DNA from 3 places in the Ruegeria sp. YTSC003 genome. Region 1 is predicted to be linked to each of the others. Evidence: riboswitches for the same ligand, from Rfam matches in the RefSeq annotation. Region 1 holds a riboswitch; each other region holds the start of a gene.
The links. Region 1 has a riboswitch for cobalamin ahead of AC2FFH_RS14350 (hypothetical protein). Riboswitches for the same ligand answer to the same signal wherever they lie in the genome.

Region 1 (6,890 bases):
AACCGCGTTCAACAGCTGCTGGAACGCCGCAGCCTTTTGAAACGCCGCGCCGCCGGAACCGGGGCCCAGGCTCAGTTGATTGCTGCTAATGTGGATGTGCTGTTCATCGTCAGTTCCTGCAATGCTGACTTCAATCTGGCCCGACTGGAACGGTATTTGGCTTTGGCACACCAGGCCGGGTGCTATCCGGTGATCGTTCTAACCAAGGCCGATACCTGCGCCGATCCTGATAATTTCTCCAAAGCAGCCGAGTCGCTGGCTCCGTTTTTGACCGTGCTGGCTATCAATGCTTTGGATGCCCTGGACGTGCAGCAAGTTCTGTCCTGGTGCTCCACCGGGCAGACTGCCGCAATGGTCGGCTCATCCGGTGTCGGCAAGACAACATTGGTCAACGCCATGACGGGCCTGGATGAGGCAACGTCCGGCGTTCGCGCGGACGACGCGCGCGGGCGGCACACGACAACTGCCCGCGCGTTGCATCCGATGCAGAACGGCGGATGGCTGGTCGATACACCCGGCATGCGGGCTTTGCGGTTGCTGGATGCGCAGGATGGCGTCGATGAGGTCTTTTCTGACATTCTGGAATTGGCTCAGACCTGCCGCTTTTCCGATTGTCAGCATCAGGCCGAGCCGGGCTGCGCCGTGCAGGATGCGATTGCAAACGGATCACTGGACACCGAGCGGTTGGAGCGCTGGCGAAAGCTGCGGCGCGAAGATGAAAGGAACTCGGAAACCGTTGCGCAGTCTCGTGCGCGCGACAAGGCCTTTGGTAAGATGGTACGATCGGTGATGCAGGACAAGAAATCCCGCAAAAAGCTGTAAGTACCGGCTCAGGCGATTAACCGGGGCCATATGGCCGCATTTCGGCGCGCAAATGCGCCGATGTGACCGACCTCGGCCAATCCAAAGTCTTTCGGCGACAACTGATGCCGGCGGGCTTTGGGACCGTAAAGATCGGCCAGGCGCCAAACCGCGTTCGGGGGCACCACCTGATCATCGTCCATTGTGAACAGATCGACGGGTGTTTCCGACGCAGCCCAACGGGCGTCTGGAAGGCTTTTGCCGATATCCGGCACATAGCTCAGCGCAGCGGTGCACCATTTGCGCCACTGCCAGTAGACACGTGCCGGAAGGTCCGAGCCGAACCCAAGTGCCTTGCCCGGCAGGTATCCCAATGCCTTAACCAGCAATGGCGGGTGGGCATACCAGAACATTGTCGCCAGTGCGCGATACGGCCAGGGGTGGTCGGATACCGTCACCAAACCTGAACAGACACAGATCATCCGGTCGATCTGCTCAATATCGGGCTGAATTGGCCCCAGCATTCCACCCACCGAATGGCCAATGCTCCACTGCTGGGCGGCGGGAAATCTGCGCCGCATTTCGGCGCGAGCAGCGGGCATGTCGATCAACGCCCAGTCAGCCATCGTGGCCTGCGAATCGCGCAGGCGCCCGTGTAGAGAGTGGCCAAAATCGCGATAGTCATAGGTCAGACAGGCCATACCCTGTTCTTCCACCAACCACCGCGCAAAATGCTGGTAATAGTCGCGCGGTACGCCTGTGGCTGCATGGACTACAACCGCCACATCAGGTGCCGAGGCAGGCATATACAGCCGTGCCGACAGTTCGGCCTCTCCGGCAGAAAACGTGAAATCTTCGGTCAAAACGACCGGAGTGTTGTCCAACATGGTGCCCTCGCAAGCATCTGAACTATTCGGTTCACATATGGCATATCGGCGCTTTTGCGCGACTAGAGTCAACAGATTTTCAAAGTGACCAAGCGTCCACTTGAACGATGGAAAACAGCCCGCTTGACTCAAGCCACCTACAACCGCTAGCGATGAGGTGATGGTTCTCGTCCTTATATTGGGGCGGGATGAAAAGGGAACTCGGTGCGGTCCAGCCCGGCAATGCCGGAACAGACCAAGGCCGCGACTGCCCCCGCAACTGTAAGCGGTAAGCAATGCCGAAATACCACTGGCCGAAAGGCTGGGAAGGTCGGCAAAGCAATGACCCGCAAGTCAGGAGACCTGCCATCAAAGTAAAAACCGAAACTCGGGCGGGGTGTCCGGGCAGGTCTTCAGTACGCTGAGTTCCCTGTTCCACGTCCCCCGCTCACCGCGCGGAGGGCGCATTATGATCTGGAAGACAACGACCCACGAATTCACCGCCACCCTGTGCCAGAAAACGGGGAAAACATGCCCCGCATTGGCCCAAATGGCTCGGGCATTGGCCGAGGCGATGGCAACAGCACAACCAATGACGACCAGCGAATTTGAGGTGGACGGCTCCAGCGAACTGACCCATTGCGATGAGGGTTGCACCGCACGGTTTCGCGCCAGCCCGGCCCGGATCAGGGTCTATTGCGGGGCAAACACGGGCGACTCGGCCGACACGTTGGACGAATACGCCGATATGATGTTCAACCCTGACTTTTCCACTCTGCCTGCTGGTGTTTTGGCGGCCTTGCCTTGCGCCATGCTTCAGGCATCGGCCCTTGCACCGCGTCCATCGCATCAGGTTGTTCAACAAGCCACGGCCTGATCCTAGTTCACCGATCGCTCTGGGCCGGTTTCATGGCCCAAGCCATCTGCTCATCCGTTTCCACCGCGCATGGTCGGGCCAAGCGCAGCCGGTTTAGCGCGTGGTTTGGATCTTCACCGCTTTCCACCATGAGCCTCAGCGCGACCATCCCCGACCGCCCACAACCGCCCCGGCAATGCACCAGCACGCGTCCACCGCCGGACAGCACCTGCCGGGCGGCTGCGCTGGCGTCGGGCCAAAGAGTTTCGATTGGCAGGGGCGGCGTGCCAAAATCCTCGACCGGAAGATGCACCCAGGTCGCGGACCTGCTTTGAACGTCTCGACCAAAACCGCCTGCGCCGACCTGCCGCATCTCGGCCTCGGTGGTCATTGAAATCACCAGATCGGGGTTCCAGTCCTGTATCACCCTCAGATCATCCACATACCCACTGCCGCCGCTAGGCAAGGGGGACAGCGCCAAGGTGCCTGTGCCAACAGGCAGCGCGTAGATTGCAAATTTTGCCAAAGCTTATGCTCCTACTGCCACCGGCCCACCAGATTTTGACAGCCTATTTATCCCGCTTACAGACGCTGTCCAAACCGAAATTCCACAAAGCATGCTGTGGACGCGGGCGGCCCGGGTCTCTACGCTGCATTTCTGACACGAATCTGACAGAGCAGACATGACCGAAACGCCCAGCCCCGCCTATCAGGTTCTTGCCCGCAAGTACCGCCCTGAAACCTTTGCAGATCTGGTTGGACAGGACGCAATGGTGCGCACGCTGAAAAATGCGTTCGAAGCGGATCGGATCGCGCAGGCCTTTATCATGACCGGTATTCGCGGCACCGGCAAAACCACCACTGCCCGGATTATCGCCAAAGGTATGAACTGCATCGGTCCCGATGGTGAAGGCAAGCCAACGACCGAACCTTGTGGTCAGTGCGAGCATTGCGTTGCCATCATGGAAGGCCGGCATGTCGACGTGATGGAGATGGACGCCGCCAGCCGCACCGGCGTGAACGATATCCGCGAGATCATCGACAGCGTTCGCTATCGTGCCGCCAGTGCGCGTTATAAGATTTACATCATCGACGAAGTTCACATGCTGTCGACCAGCGCTTTCAATGCGCTGCTCAAAACGCTTGAGGAACCGCCCGAACATGTAAAGTTCATCTTTGCGACGACCGAAATCCGCAAGGTCCCGGTGACAGTGCTGTCGCGCTGCCAGCGGTTTGACCTGCGCCGGATCGAACCCGAAGATATGATCGGTCTGCTCAACAAGATCGCCGCGGCGGAAAACGCACAGATCGCCGAAGACGCGCTTGCTTTGATCACACGTGCGGCCGAAGGCTCTGCCCGCGATGCGACCTCGCTGTTGGATCAGGCGATCTCACATGGTGCAGGGGAAACCAGCGCCGATCAGGTTCGGGCAATGTTGGGCCTTGCAGATCGCGGGCGCGTGCTGGATCTGATGGACATGATCCTGCGTGGCGATGCGGCTGGGGCATTGACTGAGTTGAGCGGCCAGTATGCCGAAGGGGCCGACCCGCTGGCCGTGCTGCGCGATCTGGCCGAGATCACCCATTGGGTTTCCGTGGTCAAAATCACGCCCGATGCCGCCGATGACCCCACCGTCTCACCGGATGAACGTGCGCGCGGTCAACAGATGGCCGAGGCGCTGCCGATGCGGGTGTTGACGCGGATGTGGCAGATGTTGCTGAAAGCGCTGGAGGAGGTCTCTGCAGCACCCAACGCGATGATGGCCGCCGAAATGGCAATCATTCGTCTGACTCATGTGGCCGATTTGCCAAGCCCCGAAGAACTTATCAAACGACTACAGGATGCGCCTCCACCCCCACCGAACGGGGGACCTGGCGGTGGTGTGGCTGTGCCAACTCATGCACCTACGCAGGCGACTTCCTCTACGCATCTCTCGGCCCAGCGCGGGCCGGCAGGGGCACCCACCGCAGCGCTTGCTCAGGACATCCAGACCGCGCTGGCACGCTATCCAACCTTCGAACACGTGGTCGAGTTGATCCGCACCAACCGGGACGTAAAACTGTTGGTTGAGGTCGAAAACGGTGTGCGTCTCGTCTCGTATTCCCCGGGACGGATCGAGTTCACGCCGACGGACAAAGCGCCGACCGATCTGGCGCAAAGGCTTGGTTCAGCCTTGCAACGCTGGACCGGAAACCGATGGGCCGTCTCAATCGTGGCCGATGGGGACGCGGCAACAATCGCCGAGGTTCGAGACGCGGCTGATCTGGCGTTGAAAGCGCAGGCCGAACAACACCCATTGGTTCAAGCCGTTCTGATGCAGTTTCCCAAAGCGCGCATCAAACGGATCGAAACCCCGGAGGAACGCGCCGCCAAGGTAGAAACCGAAGCACTGCCTGAGGTCGAAGACGAATGGGACCCGTTCGAGGAGGATTAACACCTGCACTTTGCACACATCGATGCGGTCTATTACGAAGCATGCGAAGTATTTAACCCTGGCTGGGATGGCGAACCGGTTAGCGAATTGGTCGAAGCAGTTGCTCTCACCTTGCATCCGGTATCCATGGTCTTGCTGGTGTTGTCTGCTATAGCAATCTGGCGCGGAAACCTATGGATCGCATTGGCGACGTCCTTCGCTTGGGCGATTTGGGCGGCTCACATTTTTGTCGACGACTTGATGGATGACTCGCGTAGATCGGCGGCAGACATCGGGTGCATCGGTCATTCCAGCCTGATCATAGGGCTGACAATTGCGCTATGTGCGTCGATGACACTTTACGCTGTATATGTTCGCCTAAGGCGATCACAATTTAGGAGACAGTAAATGCTCAAAGGACTCGGCGGTCTGGGCGATATGGCCAAGATGATGAAATCCGCACAGGATTTGCAGACCAAGATGACGGATATGCAGGAAGAGCTGAACAACATGATGGTTGTGGGCGAATCCGGTGCGGGGCTGGTGAAGGCTACCGCCACCGCAAAAGGCGAGCTGAAGGGTTTGGACATCGATCCGTCGATCTTCAACGGCGACGATAAGGAGGTTGTCGAAGATCTGATTCTGGCCGCTATCAAGGACGCGCAAACCAAAGCGGCCGAGCGCTCTCAGGCCGAGATGGCAAGGCTGACCGAAAGCATGGGTCTGCCCGCAGACATCAAGCTGCCGTTCTGATAGACACTCCTGACGACCCAAAGGCCGGGCACCCCTGTCCGGCCCTTTTGCAGGAGCACACGCCGTGAGTTCGAACAGCGATATCGACAATCTGATCGACCTGATGGCCAAACTGCCCGGCCTCGGCCCCCGCTCGGCCCGCCGCGCAGTGCTGCACCTGATCCGAAAGCGCGCCCTGCTGCTGACGCCCCTGTCGGACGTAATGCAGCAGGTGGCTGCCACCGCCCGCGAATGCCTGAATTGCGGCAACGTAGGCACGACAGATATCTGTGACATTTGCGATAGCGAGGATCGTGCAACCGGAGAGTTGTGCGTGGTCGAAGATGTGGCTGATCTCTGGGCGATGGAACGCGCTGCAGTTTTCAAGGGTCGCTATCACGTTTTGGGCGGCACATTGTCGGCTCTGGATGGGGTCGGACCGGACGAACTGCGCATTCCCCGACTCAAGGATCGGGTGATGGCCGAAGGGATTTCTGAGGTCATTCTGGCCCTAAATGCCACTGTCGATGGCCAGACCACCGCCCACTACATCGCGGATCAGTTGGAGGGACAGGTCCGCCTGACCTCACTGGCGCAGGGTGTTCCGATTGGGGGCGAGCTTGATTATCTGGACGACGGGACGATTACGGCGGCGCTGAGGGCACGAAAAGAACTCTGAGTCTTGCGATACGGCGACAACCGGAAAGGATTCGCCTCTTCCGGTTGCACACCAAGGTCTGTTCCGATTGTCAGGTGTAAGCACCCGACGAATACGTCAATTCATAGGAATGGCTGTATATCTCGAAGACGATACCAAATGGGTCTTCGACGTAGACCATGCGATAGGGTTTCTCACCGGGATAATAGTATCGGATCGGCATCCGTTGTTTGCCGCCAGCCGCCACGATTTTTTCTACCAAGCCTTCGACATCCGGGTCCTGGACGCAAAAATGAAACGTACCGTTCTGGCGAAAGTCGATATTGTTTTCAGGCACATAGTTCCCGTGAAACTCGAAAAGTTCAAAACCAACGCGATCAGCGGTCGCGAGATGCGCAATACGCAGTTTTTTCCATTCCGGACCAAACACATCAGTGCACATGACACCGATATCCGTGTCATCCTCTACCACGTCCGTTGGTGGCATGATTACGTAAAAACCAAGGACTTCAGAGTAGAACTTTACAGCCTCGTCAACGTTTGGGACGGACAATCCGATGTGA
Region 2 (6,890 bases), on a different contig from region 1:
TCCCTACCGGGGAGTCGAGACTGGTTATTCGGCCAGGTCGCAGGGTGCCTGACGGCGAATCTAAGAAAATCTCGGGGAGCGCCGGGGAAGCATGGGGAGCCATTCGGGGACCGTTTTGAGGAGGTGACAACAGGGCATTTATTATTAGTATCAATAACTTAAATATAGTTATAAATTTATGGGGAGACTTGGGGATACCCTATAGCGCAGAATGTGAAAAAACGCAGAAATACACTTTTCTAGAATGCTCTAAGGAATCCCCCTCCCCCGCTCCCCGCACTTTGAAAACAGTGCACAACACCGCTGCGTTCATTGCGAAGAATCCGACGGTGTTTGTTCGCCTTCCCTCCCACGTAGTCATCAAAACCGAGCCAAGAACTCATACATTGGTCCACCGAAGAAAATCGCGGGTCCTTCCATGGCATTGTTACGTGGGTTTATTCGCGCCGTGTTCTATTGGCCGGTGCGAAAAAACTCAAAAGTGGGTTTTTGGGTTGGGGTTGTTGTCTTCGGAACAGATTTGCAAGCTTCATCATACCTAGATAGTAACCGCATAGGTTGAAGCTGGAACCAGAAGACGCCCGAGAGCGGCACCCTAGTAGTCAATTTTATAGTTCATGTCGGAAAGTCTTCGATGCGATATCAACAAAACTAGCTAGGTTTCGAATGCCCAAAGAAGATTTTGCGAGTTTCATTGCCAAGCATCGCTTTAAACCACACGATCTTTTTGCATCCGTCTCAAAGGGTGTTACCACACAGGAGTTTCAATTAGCGAAGTGTTTCTCTCAAGTCGACCTACTGAGATGGGACTTTGGAGACGGTCAGTTCGCCGAGTTAAACCGAGCGCTGACGGTCGCATCATATACTTCAGAAAGCAGCACGGATCATCCAGAGGGTTTCGCCGCATACACTTCAAAGCTGCAAGAGGAATCGTGGAATTACGCATTGCGCTTTTCCCCTTACCATAAAGTTCATACCGCACTGGAGAACTTAGAAAGGGTGCATGCCGCAATGCTGGAAGCAAGCCTTGGTTTGAATGCGGCTACGGCAGGGATGGACACCGTTCTTGAGTTCAAGCGCTCAGATAACTCTGCGTATGCTCGAGAACAATCTAAGGCAACATCCAATCTTTTAACATTCTCTGCGCTTTATGCTTCATACGTAGATGTTTGCAGACGTATCCGAAAATACTCCAAGCTGGAAAACAGTGAATCTTACACCCGGGGAATTGGAAGGGTAATCGGGAAGAACTCCGGCGCGCATAGTTTTGCCATGGGTCTAAGGAACTTTATTCTACATCATCATTTGGTGGAGCCTGGCATAACCATTTCGATGGGGGAAAGTCGCACGGTGCGACTGCTACTCGATTCAAACGCTTTGCTTTTCGCAGGTTTCAAGTGCAAAGCGGACGCTCGAGAATACATCCGTTCGGACAAAAAGCTGGATGTACTGAAAACGACCACCACTGTAGTCAAAGACGTTGCTAGACTTGTAAGGTTCCATCGGAAGATCGCAGAGAAACGACTACCGGAGGAAAAGTTCGCTCACGACACTTACCTTCACGAACGAACCAGGTTTTGACACCTCCAGAACGCGACGTTCGATCCGGGAGCAATTGTCTAACGGCGCTCAACTGTTTTAGCACGCGTTGTAAGCCCCAGCATTATGTCGGTGGCTCTAGACAGCTCCATTCCGGATGAAGAATTACGTATACTACTGACTACTCTGGCAAACCGGCATCAGAATCTTTCAAATGACAAAATGGCAGTTGTTGCCGACGAAATCGTGCAGCTATTGAAGCAGCGTTCAAGGTATCCGAACACCGGCTCATATCTTGACGGGCGGAAGGTCGAGTGACGGCGCATTCAGGCTGCGACGCGCCTGAAAGCAATCAGCGTTGCTGTGATCATTGCACCAAAATCCACTTGAACCAAAAATCGAGCATCATCCTTGATGGCGTTAAGCCAATGAACAATTTCAACCAACAATCCCGCAACATTCGCAAGCCCACGTACCGATAAAATCTCACTAAACAATTGTTATTTATCAAGAAATTTAATTCCTTTACGCAAGTTCGAAATTGGTACTCGCCTCCACTTCTTTTTCAAACACTTAGCTTTCTGCGCTGCTTTCGCAAATTCGGGCGTATACACTTGGGTATCATGTTCCTACTGGCTTCTGGAACAGCATAACCGTCGCCGTTGATGTCCGGGGTTAAATGTCGAAGCGGTTTGAAAGTAATGCCACACGTGCCAAATCTTTTCCCGCGAACAAACGGCGCGACGCACAATGCGACAGTGGTAGAGGGATGTGCTTTGTCTTTGTCGCGCCTTTGCCCGCTTCCTTAATATTGCCCAAAGGTTCGCACAGAACGCGATTGCCCAAGGCGCGCCTGTTGCGATTGCCGGTCCAGCGATTCCGTTTGCACAACCGCACTACCTGATTGCCAAGCCCGGAAGCGCTCAATCATCCGCGGCTGCGGGGCTGTTTTGCTCCTGGCTTCGTGATCGGATCGCATCGGATGCCGCTGACTGACTTCGGCTGGTCGCTTTTCTGACTTAACCGGTTTTCAATCCTCAGTCGTGCTTGACAAGCCCCCTGCCCGTGCCGCATGTCGCATGCGTTGGTGTCCATCCTCGGATGGATGAAAAGGGAATGTGCCAGCGATGTCATCGCCAAGCACAGCCGCCCCCGCGACCGTGACCGGAGAGGGTGCCCAAAGCCACTGGCCCAATAGGCCGGGAAGGCGGGACATCCGACAGGGCAAACGCTCTGACATCCGCAAGCCGGGAGACCTGCCAGCACCCGAAGTTGAAACCGGGCGGGGTGTTCCGGTGTCGGGTCCATGTCGCACACGTGGCCCGCATGAAACCCCGTCCCCCGTACAAAGGATTAGGGGGATGAGAGACGTGACCGAGACCGCACCAGTCGAATTGCTGGTCTGCACGACATGCCGCCGTGGGTTGCCCATCGAAGATGACGCTCAGCGACCCGGCACTTTGCTGCACACAGCGCTTGAACAGGCGGGTTTGCCTGACGGCGTGGACCTGAAGCCGGTGGAATGCCTGTCGAACTGTGATCAGGGATGTTCGATCGTTTTGCGTGGTGGCCCGTCCCGATGGACCTTCGTCTATGAAAACCTCGACGAGGCCGACCATGTCGAGACCATCGTCGAAGGCGTCACCAAATATCTGGCCGCTGAAGACGGTCTGGTGAAATGGCGTGAGCGCCCCGAACATTTCCGCAAAAACTGTGCGGCCCGCATTCCCCCGATTGGAGCCCTGAAATGAGCAATCTTGAAAAACTTCCCGTCACCGTGATCACCGGCTTTCTGGGCTCGGGCAAGACCACGCTGGTCAAGCACCTGATGCAGAACCCGCAGGGCAAGCGTCTGGCTGTGGTCGTCAATGAATTTGGCGATGTTGGCGTCGATGGCGATATCCTGAAATCCTGCGCCATTCCGGATTGCCCGGCGGAAAACATCATGGAACTGGCCAATGGCTGCATCTGCTGCACCGTAGCCGATGACTTCATTCCGACCATCGAGGCACTGATGGCGCTGGAGCCGCGCCCCGATCACATTCTGATTGAAACCTCTGGTCTGGCGCTGCCGAAGCCGCTGCTGAAGGCGTTCGACTGGCCGGATATCCGTTCTAAGATCACCGTTGACGGTGTGATCGCTCTGGCCGATGCCGAGGCCGTCGCCGCCGGGCGCTTCGCTCCGAGTGTCGAAGCCGTGGACGCCCAGCGCCTGGCTGACGACTCGATCGACCACGAAACGCCCCTGTCAGAGGTGTTCGAGGATCAGATCTCGTGCGCCGACATCATCCTGCTGACAAAACCCGATCTGGCGGGCGCCGAAGGTGTGGCGAAAGCCAAAGAAGTCATCGCCGCCGAAGCTCCGCGTCCGCTGCCAGTGGTCGAAGTCGCCGAAGGTGCCGTAGACGTGCGCGTCGTGCTGGGGCTGGAAGCGGCCGCCGAGGATGACATGGATGCCCGTCCGTCGCATCACGATGGCCATCACGACCACGAACACGACGATTTCGAAAGCATCATCGTCGAGTTACCTGAACAGACCGACCCGGCCCAACTGGTCGCCAATATCGAACGTCTGGCCAATGAGCTGAACATCCTGCGCGTCAAAGGCTATGCCGCCGTTCAGGGCAAACCCATGCGTCTGCTGGTGCAGGCCGTTGGTGCCCGCGTACGTCACCAGTATGACCGCCCGTGGGAACCCGGTGAAGAGCGCCGTTCGCGTCTGGTGGTCATCGCCGAACACGACGACATCAAAGAGGCCACGATCCGCGATATCCTCGTGGGCGTGACCGAGGCCGCCGAGTAAGCCATGCACGTCGTCTTCCGCGAAAGCCACGGGCTCGAGGAAACCGAGACCCCGACCGATCTGGGCCAAAGTCCGGCGGATCTGGTGGTGCTGTCCTTTTCGGACAGTGACCTTGGTGCTTTCGCGGCGGGCTGGCATCGCGGTGGCGGGGCCGAAGGGCGAATGCCGACAATGCGGCTGGCCAACCTGACAGCACTGAAACACCCGTTGTCCGTCGACACTTATGTCGAGCAAACGCTCGAGGGCGCCAAGGGCATTCTGATCCGTTTGATCGGCGGCGTGCCTTACTGGTCCTATGGCTTGCAGCAAGTTCTGGCGCTGGCGCAATCCAAGGGGATCGCACTGGCCGTCCTACCTGCCGATGGGCGTGAGGATACGCGGCTGGATGATTACTCCACCCTGCCCGTCTCAACCCTGCGGCGGCTTGCGCATCTGTGTGACACCGGTGGCGAAGTCGCGGCGCAAGCGGCCTTGGCTCAAATGGCGCTTGCGGCGGGGCTTTATGCCGGGCCGGTGATGGGCGCTAAGACCTTGCCAGAGTGCGGCGCGTGGTGCCCGGATCGTGGCGTAGTCCCGGTCGAAACAGCATTCTCGAGCGGCGCGAAGCGTATTCTGGTGACTTTCTATCGTGCTTATCTGACATCTGCAGACACCGCCCCGGTCGCAGCCCTGATCCGCCGATTGCGGGAACGCGGCATCGAAGCTGTAGGCATGTTCGCTCCCTCGCTGAAAGCACCTGCAGCCGCCGATTGGCTGCGCGAGAACATCGCCTCCCTTGAACCGTCGGCCATCATCAACGCCACCGCGTTTTCGGGCAAAGGCGCATCCGGCACCTCTCCACTGGACGCCGCCAATGTGCCGGTGTTTCAGGTTGCTCTCGCTACGTCCCGCCGCAAAGCCTGGGCCGAGGCGGAACGCGGTCTTTCGCCCGCTGATTTGGCTATGCACGTTGTCCTGCCTGAAGTGGACGGGCGAATTTCTGCAGGCATTGCTTCGTTCAAGGAACCGGGCAAGCGTGACCCGCATCTGGAGTATTCACGTTTTGCCCACCGGGCTGAACCGGAACGGATCGAGGCCATCATCGACCGTGTCGTCGGCTGGCTGAACCTGAACGACAAGCCCAAAGGGGATCAGGTGCCCGCCTTGGTGCTGTCCACCTATCCCGGCAAGGATTGGCAGATGGCCCATGCGGTAGGCCTTGATGCTTTGGCCTCGGCCGAGGCGATGCTGTCTGACCTGCTGGGCGAAGGGTATGACACCGCTCCTGCCCAGCCGATTTCTGATACGTTGTTGGACGCGCGGATTACGTGGTCGCTTGGCGAATATCTGACTGCGCTAGCAGAATTGCCGGAACAACTGCGCGCAGACCTCGAAATCGTCTGGGGCAAGCCCGAGGATGATCCGGCCTTTGCAGATGGCGCGTTCCACTTCACCGCCCTGCGCCGCGGCAAGGCGCTGGTCGCGTTGCAACCTGAACGCGGCACGCCCGAGTTGCGTGATGACGATTATCATGACCTGTCGCGTACCCCGCGCCACAGCTACGTGGCCTTCTACCTTTGGCTGCGCAAAGGTCTTAGTGCGGATGCGCTGATCCATATCGGCGCGCACGGCACGCTGGAATGGCTGCCCGGCAAGTCGGTCGCGCTGTCCAACGAATGCTGGCCCGAAGCGCTGATCGGCGACCTGCCTGTCATTTACCCCTTCATCGTCAACGACCCTGGCGAGGCCGCGCAGGCCAAGCGCCGGATCGGGGCGGTCACGCTGGGTCATATCCCACCGCCGATGAGAGAAAGCGGTACCCCGGATCGGATGGTTCGGCTGGAATCGCTGCTGGACGAATTCTCGAACGCTGATGGCTTGGACCCCAAACGTCGCGACCGCCTGCAAGAAGATATCCGGGACGAAGCGCAAGCCATCGGGCTGGAGAGCGACCTTGGCCTCGATCAGGCCACCTGCATCGCCGAGGCGATCACTCGCATCGACCGTTTCGTCTGTGACATCAAAGAAAGCCAGTTCGGCGACGGGTTGCATATCTTTGGACGTGTGCCCGAAGCCACCGCCAATTTTGACACGGCTCCTTCTGCCCATGCCGAACGCCGGGCATTGATCGACGCGCTGGCTGGCAAACGGATCGAGGCAGGCCCGTCCGGGTCCCCCTACCGCGGACGGTCAGACGTGCTGCCCACCGGGCGCAATCTGTATACCACCGATCCGCGCTCAGTCCCCACCCGTGCAGCCTATACCCAAGGCGTCAAGCTGGCAGAAGAATTGGTGCGGCGACACCTGCAGGAAGAGGGCGATTATCCCAAGGGGCTGATCGTTGATCTCTGGGGTTCAGCCACGATGCGCACGGCGGGCGAAGAGTTTGCCATGGCGCTGCACTTGCTGGGCGTCAAACCCGTTTGGGACAAAGGGTCCGAGCGGGTGTCGGGCATCGAAGTGCTGCCCATCACTGACCTCAGCCGCCCGCGTCTGGACGTGACGTTGCGTGTCTCAGGCTTGTTCCGCGATGTGTTCCCGACCCTTTCGGCGCTTTATGGTCAAGCTG
Region 3 (6,890 bases), on a different contig from region 1:
GCCTCGAGGACCGTGTTCAGTTTCTCGACGCCGCCGATGGACTCATAGAACTGAGGCCATACTGCACCGGTTGCCAGTTCGATGAACTCGGCCTCATCGTTCTCAGGATCGATGATTGCCATGCCTTTTTCGGTCAGCTCTTCTTTGATCGCAGCTTCAGAGTCACGCAGGAACTGCGCGGAAATCTGAGTTGCTTCCTGACCGGCTTCCAGGATGATCTTCTGGTCTTCTTCGCTCAGACCCTGGAAAACAGATTCCGAAACGATCAGCGGTTCGATCGAGAAGATGTAACGCAGGTTGGTCACGTGGTTCTGGACCTCGTAGAACTTCATTGCGTTGATCGTCAGGTAAGGGTTGTCCTGACCGTCGACAACTTTGGTTTGCAGACCGGTGAAGGTCTCGGACCATGCCATCGGAGTCGGGCTGATACCCCAGGACTTGTAGGTTTCAATCATGATTTCGTTCTTGGGAACGCGGATGATCAGGTCCTGCAGGTCAGCAACCGAGCTGACAGGCTTTTTCGAGTTGGTCAGACGGCGGAAACCTGTGTAGGTCCAGCCGATGATGCGCACACCTGCGTCACGAATGGTGTTTTCCACCAGTTCCTGACCGATCGGGCCTTGGGTCAGCTTTTCAGCATCTTCCAGGGACAGGATCACATAAGGCAGAGTGAATACACCAACCGAAGGCGAGAACGGCGTGATGTTGTTGATCGCCAGCAGCGACATGTCCAGCGTGCCGATTGCGGCCTCGTTGACGGTGTCCTGCTCGGAACCCAGCTGACCGTTCAGGAACAGTGTAGCTGTGTGTGCGCCACCCGATTTTTCTTCGAGTGCCTTAACGAAAGCCAAGCCAAGGGCTTCTTGTGCGCTGCCTGCACTATCGCCAACAGCAATCTTGAAGTTTTTCGCGTCGGCTGCGCCCGCAACCATCAGGGCTGCGACCGAAACGGCAGCAGTCATGGTGCCAAGCTTTTTGATGAATGACATAGATGTCCTCCCAGTTTTATCATGTTTCGAGGTGCGCGCTGACCTGGGGAGAGATGGCCAGTCCGATTCTACCTCGGCTTTTTCAGAGTAGCTCGTGAAATGTGTTTCTATGTTGCCATTCTTTGCGCGATAGGTTTCATATATATCGAACCTTACGAATTGGGTAGAAAATGGTTGCCTCACGCATCGGCGACAGCGACATCCGATTGCTGCGCGTTTTCAAGACGGTTGTGGAAAGTGGTGGTCTGTCTGCGGCCGAAGTTGAGCTGAATATCGGCAAATCGACGATTTCCAAGCATATTACTGATCTGGAACTGCGATTGGGCCTGAAGCTGTGTACGCGCGGCCCAGCGGGTTTCGCCCTGACCGAAGACGGCGCAAAAGTGCTGCAGGCAGCAGATCACCTGCTTGTGTCCGTGTCGCAATTTCGAAACGAGGTCAGCGAGATCAAGGAACAGTTGGGGGGAACGATCCGCATTTCGCTGTTTGATCAATGTGCATCAAACCCGGATTCCCGGCTTGCCCGTGCCATTCATCGGTTCAACGAAGCCGCCCCCTCGGTTCAGATCGAATTGTCCCTTGAGCCGCCAAACGTGATCGAAACCATGGTTATCAGCGGTCAGCTCGACATCGGGATTATTGCGCTGCATCGCCCGTCGACAAGTCTGAACTATGCGCCGTTATATGGCGAGAACATGTTCCTGTATTGCGGCCGGGAACACCCCCTGTTCGAAATACCGGACCGGGAACTTAGGACCAGTGACCTACTCAGGTACAATTATGTTGGGCTCAGCGTGAACTCTCCGAACCTCATTGTCGGTCAGCAACTGGGCTTTCAACGTTCAGCAAAAGTTCAAAGCGAGCAGGCGCTGGCCATACTTATCTTGTCGGGGCGGTACATAGGTTATTTGCCTGATCATCTTGCGCAGGATTTTGTGGACCAGGAAAAGATGCGGATGGTGTTGCCGGACGAAACGCAATATCGAACCCGGTTTGCTGCAGTGACCAGAAAGCAACCTGAACCGACGCGGGTGACCAAACTGTTTCTGGAAGTATTGCAGAGCGAACATTCGAAACCCTGACAACTTCTCGGTCGACACAATGCATGCCGGTTGTGGTCGAAGCGAAGCTTTTCACTTCCTATCAGCACTGAAACGCAAGGTTGGGGTCGCGTTTTTGGTACCGCCAAAAACTTGTGACTTTCCGCCACATCACTAGCGTTCGCCTTCCTCTCACTTACATGTGCGGCATCAAAATGAGGCGGACACATGATAGACGACGACCCCCAACCCGCAGGGTATTATAACACGCATGACATATGGACCTTGGACCCCACGCCTGCGGACCAGTTGGTCTATGACGCCTTTGCCTCGGGCGTTGTCGATCTTTTGCAGGTGTTGGATGACAACAAGACGATGATGTCACGGGACGTTTACGCAAGATTTTTCGCCTCGCTATTGGATCTTTCCCGTACTTTGGGAGAATACGAAGACGGCTGGAAGCCGGACTAAGCGACGTTTTCCCAAAACCCAGTGTTCCAAAGCACCGTATGAGGCGGCGGCTCAAGCACCGCCTCGTGCCTGAAGACCAATTAGCTTGCGGTTGCGTTCCCAAGTGTATTCAGCAGAGTGTTCAGATTGTGCTGGAACATCGCAAGGTAGCTGGTGGCAGGGCTACCCCGTTCCGACAAGGCGTCCGAGAACAGCCGTCCACCAATCACGATGCCAGTTTCATCCGAGATCTGCTGAATCAAAGTGGGGCTTGTGATGTTTTCAACAAACAACGCGGCAGCACCATCCGCCTTCAGTTGATCAATCAGAACAGCAAGATCCTTGGCCGATGGCTCTGCCTCGGTGTCGATGCCAACCGGCGCAAGGAAAGTCAGGCCGTAGGCGTCTGCCAGATAGCCAAATGCGTCATGCGCGGTCACAACCGTGCGGCGATTGGCGGGCAGGCCTGCCAGCATGGTTTTTGTTTCTGCATCCAGCGCTTCAAGCTGCGTGATATAGGCCGCGGCATTGGCTGCGAATTCTTCGGCGTGCTCGGGCATCGCCTCTGTCATCACGTTGGCGACATTGGTCACGTAAATCATGCCGTTCGACAGCGAGTTCCAAGCGTGGGGGTCGATTTTGCCCTCGACTGTGACAGGCGTGATGCCGTCGGTGGCAACGTGCACGGTTGCGTCAGTGCCCGATTCAGCGATCAGGGTATCGGACCATGTTTCAAAGCCCAGACCGTTGACAAAGATGATATCCGCCTGGGCAACGGCCTTCGCATCTGCAACCGAAGGCTGATACACATGCGCATCCGCATCCGGGCCCACGATTGTCGTAACTGTGGCCAGATCGCCCACGACCTCTTCGACCATGTCGCCGAGGATCGAAAAGCTGGCGACGATCTTGACGTTGTCTTCTGCCGCAACGGTCGGCAATGCAGCCAAAGCAAACGACACAGAGGCGATGCCGGCATAGAGTGACTTCACAAGAGTCATTGTGCTCTCTCTTCTTGTTGAATTTGGGCAATGGGGATGTCTTTGGAAACAGACGGTTTGCGCATCCGTCTGCCAAAACCAAGGGGACCGAAAATGGCCGAGAACAGAAAGAACCCACCGGCAACCAAAACGATCGCCGGGCCGGACGGCGTGTCCGGGAACAAGTAGGACAGTGTCAGACCGATCCAGCAACTGGACAAGGCAAACAGAAAACCCAGGACCAGTTGCCCGGTGATCGTACTGGCCCAATAGCGCGCTGCGGTCGCAGGCAGGATCATCAGGCCAACGGCCATCAACGTTCCCAGTGTTTTAAACGCGGCCAGCAGGTTCAGAACCAACAACAGCATAAAACCCTGATCGACCAGCCACGGCCGGCGCGTCTGAGTTTCGAAGAAAACAGGATCACAGGTGCTGACAATCAGCGGACGAAGCAGAACGGCAAATGCCAACAAAGTTACTGTCGCCACCCCTCCGACAAGGACCATCGACGCGTCGTCGATCCCTAGGATTGATCCGAACAGGAAGCTTTTTAGTGGAACTGCGGACCCCGCTGCAGACAGGATAAAGATACCCACCGCCAATGCGATAAGATACAGCGAGGCAAGACTAGCATCGCTGCGCAGGATCGTCCGGCGTGCCAGAAAGGCGGTCAAAATGGCGACGCCAACACCCGCGATAAGCCCTCCGACCAACAGCGACATGACCGACAGGCCCGCCGTGACAAAGCCGATGACGATGCCTGGGGTAATCGCGTGGGCCATGGCCTCGCCAGCCAGCGACAGACGACGCAGAACAAGAAACGCCCCTACCGGTGCGACCGAGGCCGACAAGACCGTGGTTGCCACAAAAGCGCGACGCATGAAGGCAAAGCTCCACATTTCGACGATCAGGTCATACATTGGCGTGCTCCGCTGTTGGATGGGTGCCACGGAACATCCAGGACGCCTGACTTTCCGAGAGGTATCCTTGCGCAACCAGCCGGTCTGGTGTCAGAACGTCATTTACCGGTCCATGGGTCGCCTCTTGCCCGCCCAACAGCAGCGCATGGCTGCAATAGTCCAGTACCGAGGAAAGATCGTGCACCACCAAAACCACCGCGCGCCCCTCATCGCGCCATCGGCGTATAATCGACAGCAGATGCGCCTCAGTACTTTGGTCGACGGCGGCAAACGGTTCATCCAGCAGGATCAGCGGCGCGTCCTGCATGATAACTCGCGCGAACAGCGCGCGCTGCAGTTGCCCGCCCGATAGCATATGCAGAGGCCGGTCAGCGATATCCAGTACCCCGGCCTCATCCAGCGCGGCGGCCATCCGGTCACGCGCCGCGGCGTCCAGCCCGGTACGATAACCAAAGCCGCGCCAGGCCCCCATCGCGGCAAGATCCCTCACACGGATGGGAAATCGGCGGTCGAATTCGGTCATCTGCGCCAGGTACCCGATGTCACCAGGACGGCCCTGCGGCCAAGTCAAATTGCCCGAAAGAGGATCCATCAAGCCCAGCAGCATCTTTACAAAAGTGCTCTTGCCCGACCCGTTCGCACCAAGAACGGCAAGGGTCGTTCCAGCCGCGATATCCATGGAGAGGCGGTGAAACAATGTAAGGTCGCGGTAGCCCAACGTCAGATCGCGGATTTGTAAAACGGCCGTCATCAAATCACCGCGTAAATCGCGAGCCACAAGAGCGCCGACAGCGCCAGAGCCCCCGCCACCAGCACCGGAACGCTGAATTCTGTCAGACACTTACCCCTTTGGGTGTCAGCTTTTTGCAATGACAACGGCAACGCCTCCTGTGTTTGGACAGGGGCAAAGCGAGCGCAAGGTCGTGCACGGTACGGACCGCTTGAAACATTGTCATCTCCCTCTGGGACACCCCGCCCAGGTTCATAAATTTCGGATGGCAGGTCTCCTGACTTGCGGGTCAAAGCTATCCCGATCCTTCCCAGGCTATTGCCCAGTGGACGATCTCGGGTCGCTCGCCGCCTACAGTTGCGGGGGCAGTCACGGAATTGGTCTTTTCACAGAACCGCACCGTATTCCCTTTTATCCCTGACCGCAGAATACAGTCGGGAACCATCACGTGGACCAAATACGAATTGATTTGATTCGACAAGAGCGCGAACCAATCGGTGATGGCAATTTGTACCAGGCTCCAATCAGCCAAAAAAATTCTACGATAAGGGTGCTAGCAATGGCAGTGACTTCGCGGGGCTCACTCAGAAGTTTTCAGCCTGGGTCTTGCAACGACCGGAACGCATAAACCTGCCAATACTTTGTTCGATTGGCTGCGGCGGCTCAAAGTTCCTCGACACACTCTTGACGACAGATACGCTTCGAAAGCTCACAGGCCCGAGCACAAAATACAAGAGTGGGTTTTGATTAAATGCTGTAACGGAAAGAAATTGATGGCCTTCGCAGCATTGCAGTTTTACCAGTGGTTCTTTTTCATTCCGGCATAAGCCTGTTCAGTGGAGGTTTTTTAGGCGTAGACGTTTTCTTCGTTATCAGCGGATATCTAATAACCTCTATTATCCTTGATGATCTTGGAAAAAATAGCTTCTTTCTTTTGAAGTTCTACGAGCGTCGGGCCCGACGGATCTTGCCTGCCCTGAGTGTCGTCGTACTGGTGTGTATTCCTATCGCTTGGTTTACCATGCTGCCCGATCCACTGGAAAACTTCGGCCAGAGTGTCGTGGCCACGATGTTCTCTCTGAATAATGTTCTTCTCACGCTAACAAGTGGATACTGGGACCTCGCGTCCGAGTTCAAACCTCTGGTTCACACATGGAGCCTGGCAGTTGAAGAACAGTTTTACATAGTTTTTCCGCTTTTGCTTATGGCCCTGTACCCGGTACTTAAACACAGAACGGATCTGCTGGTTTGGGCTATCATCGGGTCCAGTTTCCTGGCGAGCGTACTGTTGGTTCAAACCCACCCGGAGAGCACATTTTATCTTCTGCATACACGCGCCTGGGAACTCGGATTCGGTGCATTGGGGGCATGTTGGGAAAATAAGCGCAAGGTTAGAGCGAGCAACAGTCTTTCGCTACTTGGCCTTATAGCGGTGATTGCAGCATGGTGATCTTTGACGGGACCATGCAACACCCGTCATACCTGACAGCCGTTCCGGTCGTCGGGTCTTTGCTCGTTCTCCTCTATGCAAAGGAAGGCACTTTTGTCGCCAAACTGCTGAGCATCAGAATTCTGGTTGGCATTGGCCTGATCAGCTACAGCCTGTATCTCTGGCACCAACCAATTTTCGCATTTGCGCGCATTGCGAGCTTTGAGGAACCCAGCCCGTATTTTCTTGCCAGCTTGATACCATTTGCATTCCTTTTGTCCTATCTGACCTGGCGTTTTGTCGAACAACCGTTTCGCAACAAAAACGCGATCTCTCTTTCACGCCTTGTTGT

Region 2: it holds a riboswitch for cobalamin, as region 1 does, so the genes downstream of both, AC2FFH_RS16135 (DUF1636 family protein) here and AC2FFH_RS14350 (hypothetical protein) in region 1, are expected to answer to the same signal.
Region 3: it holds a riboswitch for cobalamin, as region 1 does, so the genes downstream of both, AC2FFH_RS22885 (metal ABC transporter ATP-binding protein) here and AC2FFH_RS14350 (hypothetical protein) in region 1, are expected to answer to the same signal.

What each region holds. Positions count from the first base shown of each region.
Region 1 covers NZ_JBXWMK010000007.1:114,676-121,565, forward strand. The annotation lists gene rsgA (ribosome small subunit-dependent GTPase A) at 1-822, shown strand, start outside; gene AC2FFH_RS14345 (alpha/beta hydrolase family protein) at 831-1,688, opposite strand; cobalamin riboswitch at 1,833-2,052, shown strand; gene AC2FFH_RS14350 (hypothetical protein) at 2,137-2,544, shown strand; gene AC2FFH_RS14355 (protein-tyrosine phosphatase family protein) at 2,552-3,049, opposite strand; gene AC2FFH_RS14360 (DNA polymerase III subunit gamma/tau) at 3,207-4,958, shown strand; gene AC2FFH_RS14365 (YbaB/EbfC family nucleoid-associated protein) at 5,346-5,690, shown strand; gene recR (recombination mediator RecR) at 5,755-6,348, shown strand; gene AC2FFH_RS14375 (lactoylglutathione lyase family protein) at 6,419-6,890, opposite strand, start outside.
Region 2 covers NZ_JBXWMK010000008.1:194,886-201,775, reverse strand. The annotation lists gene AC2FFH_RS16145 (hypothetical protein) at 667-1,581, shown strand; gene AC2FFH_RS16140 (hypothetical protein) at 1,866-2,036, opposite strand; cobalamin riboswitch at 2,608-2,817, shown strand; gene AC2FFH_RS16135 (DUF1636 family protein) at 2,901-3,290, shown strand; gene cobW (cobalamin biosynthesis protein CobW) at 3,287-4,342, shown strand; gene cobN (cobaltochelatase subunit CobN) at 4,346-6,890, shown strand, end outside.
Region 3 covers NZ_JBXWMK010000028.1:7,339-14,228, forward strand. The annotation lists gene AC2FFH_RS22860 (TRAP transporter substrate-binding protein) at 1-989, opposite strand, end outside; gene AC2FFH_RS22865 (LysR family transcriptional regulator) at 1,160-2,071, shown strand; gene AC2FFH_RS22870 (hypothetical protein) at 2,258-2,500, shown strand; gene AC2FFH_RS22875 (metal ABC transporter solute-binding protein, Zn/Mn family) at 2,581-3,480, opposite strand; gene AC2FFH_RS22880 (metal ABC transporter permease) at 3,477-4,379, opposite strand; gene AC2FFH_RS22885 (metal ABC transporter ATP-binding protein) at 4,372-5,220, opposite strand; cobalamin riboswitch at 5,360-5,570, opposite strand; gene AC2FFH_RS22890 (acyltransferase family protein) at 5,879-6,559, shown strand; gene AC2FFH_RS22895 (hypothetical protein) at 6,814-6,890, shown strand, end outside.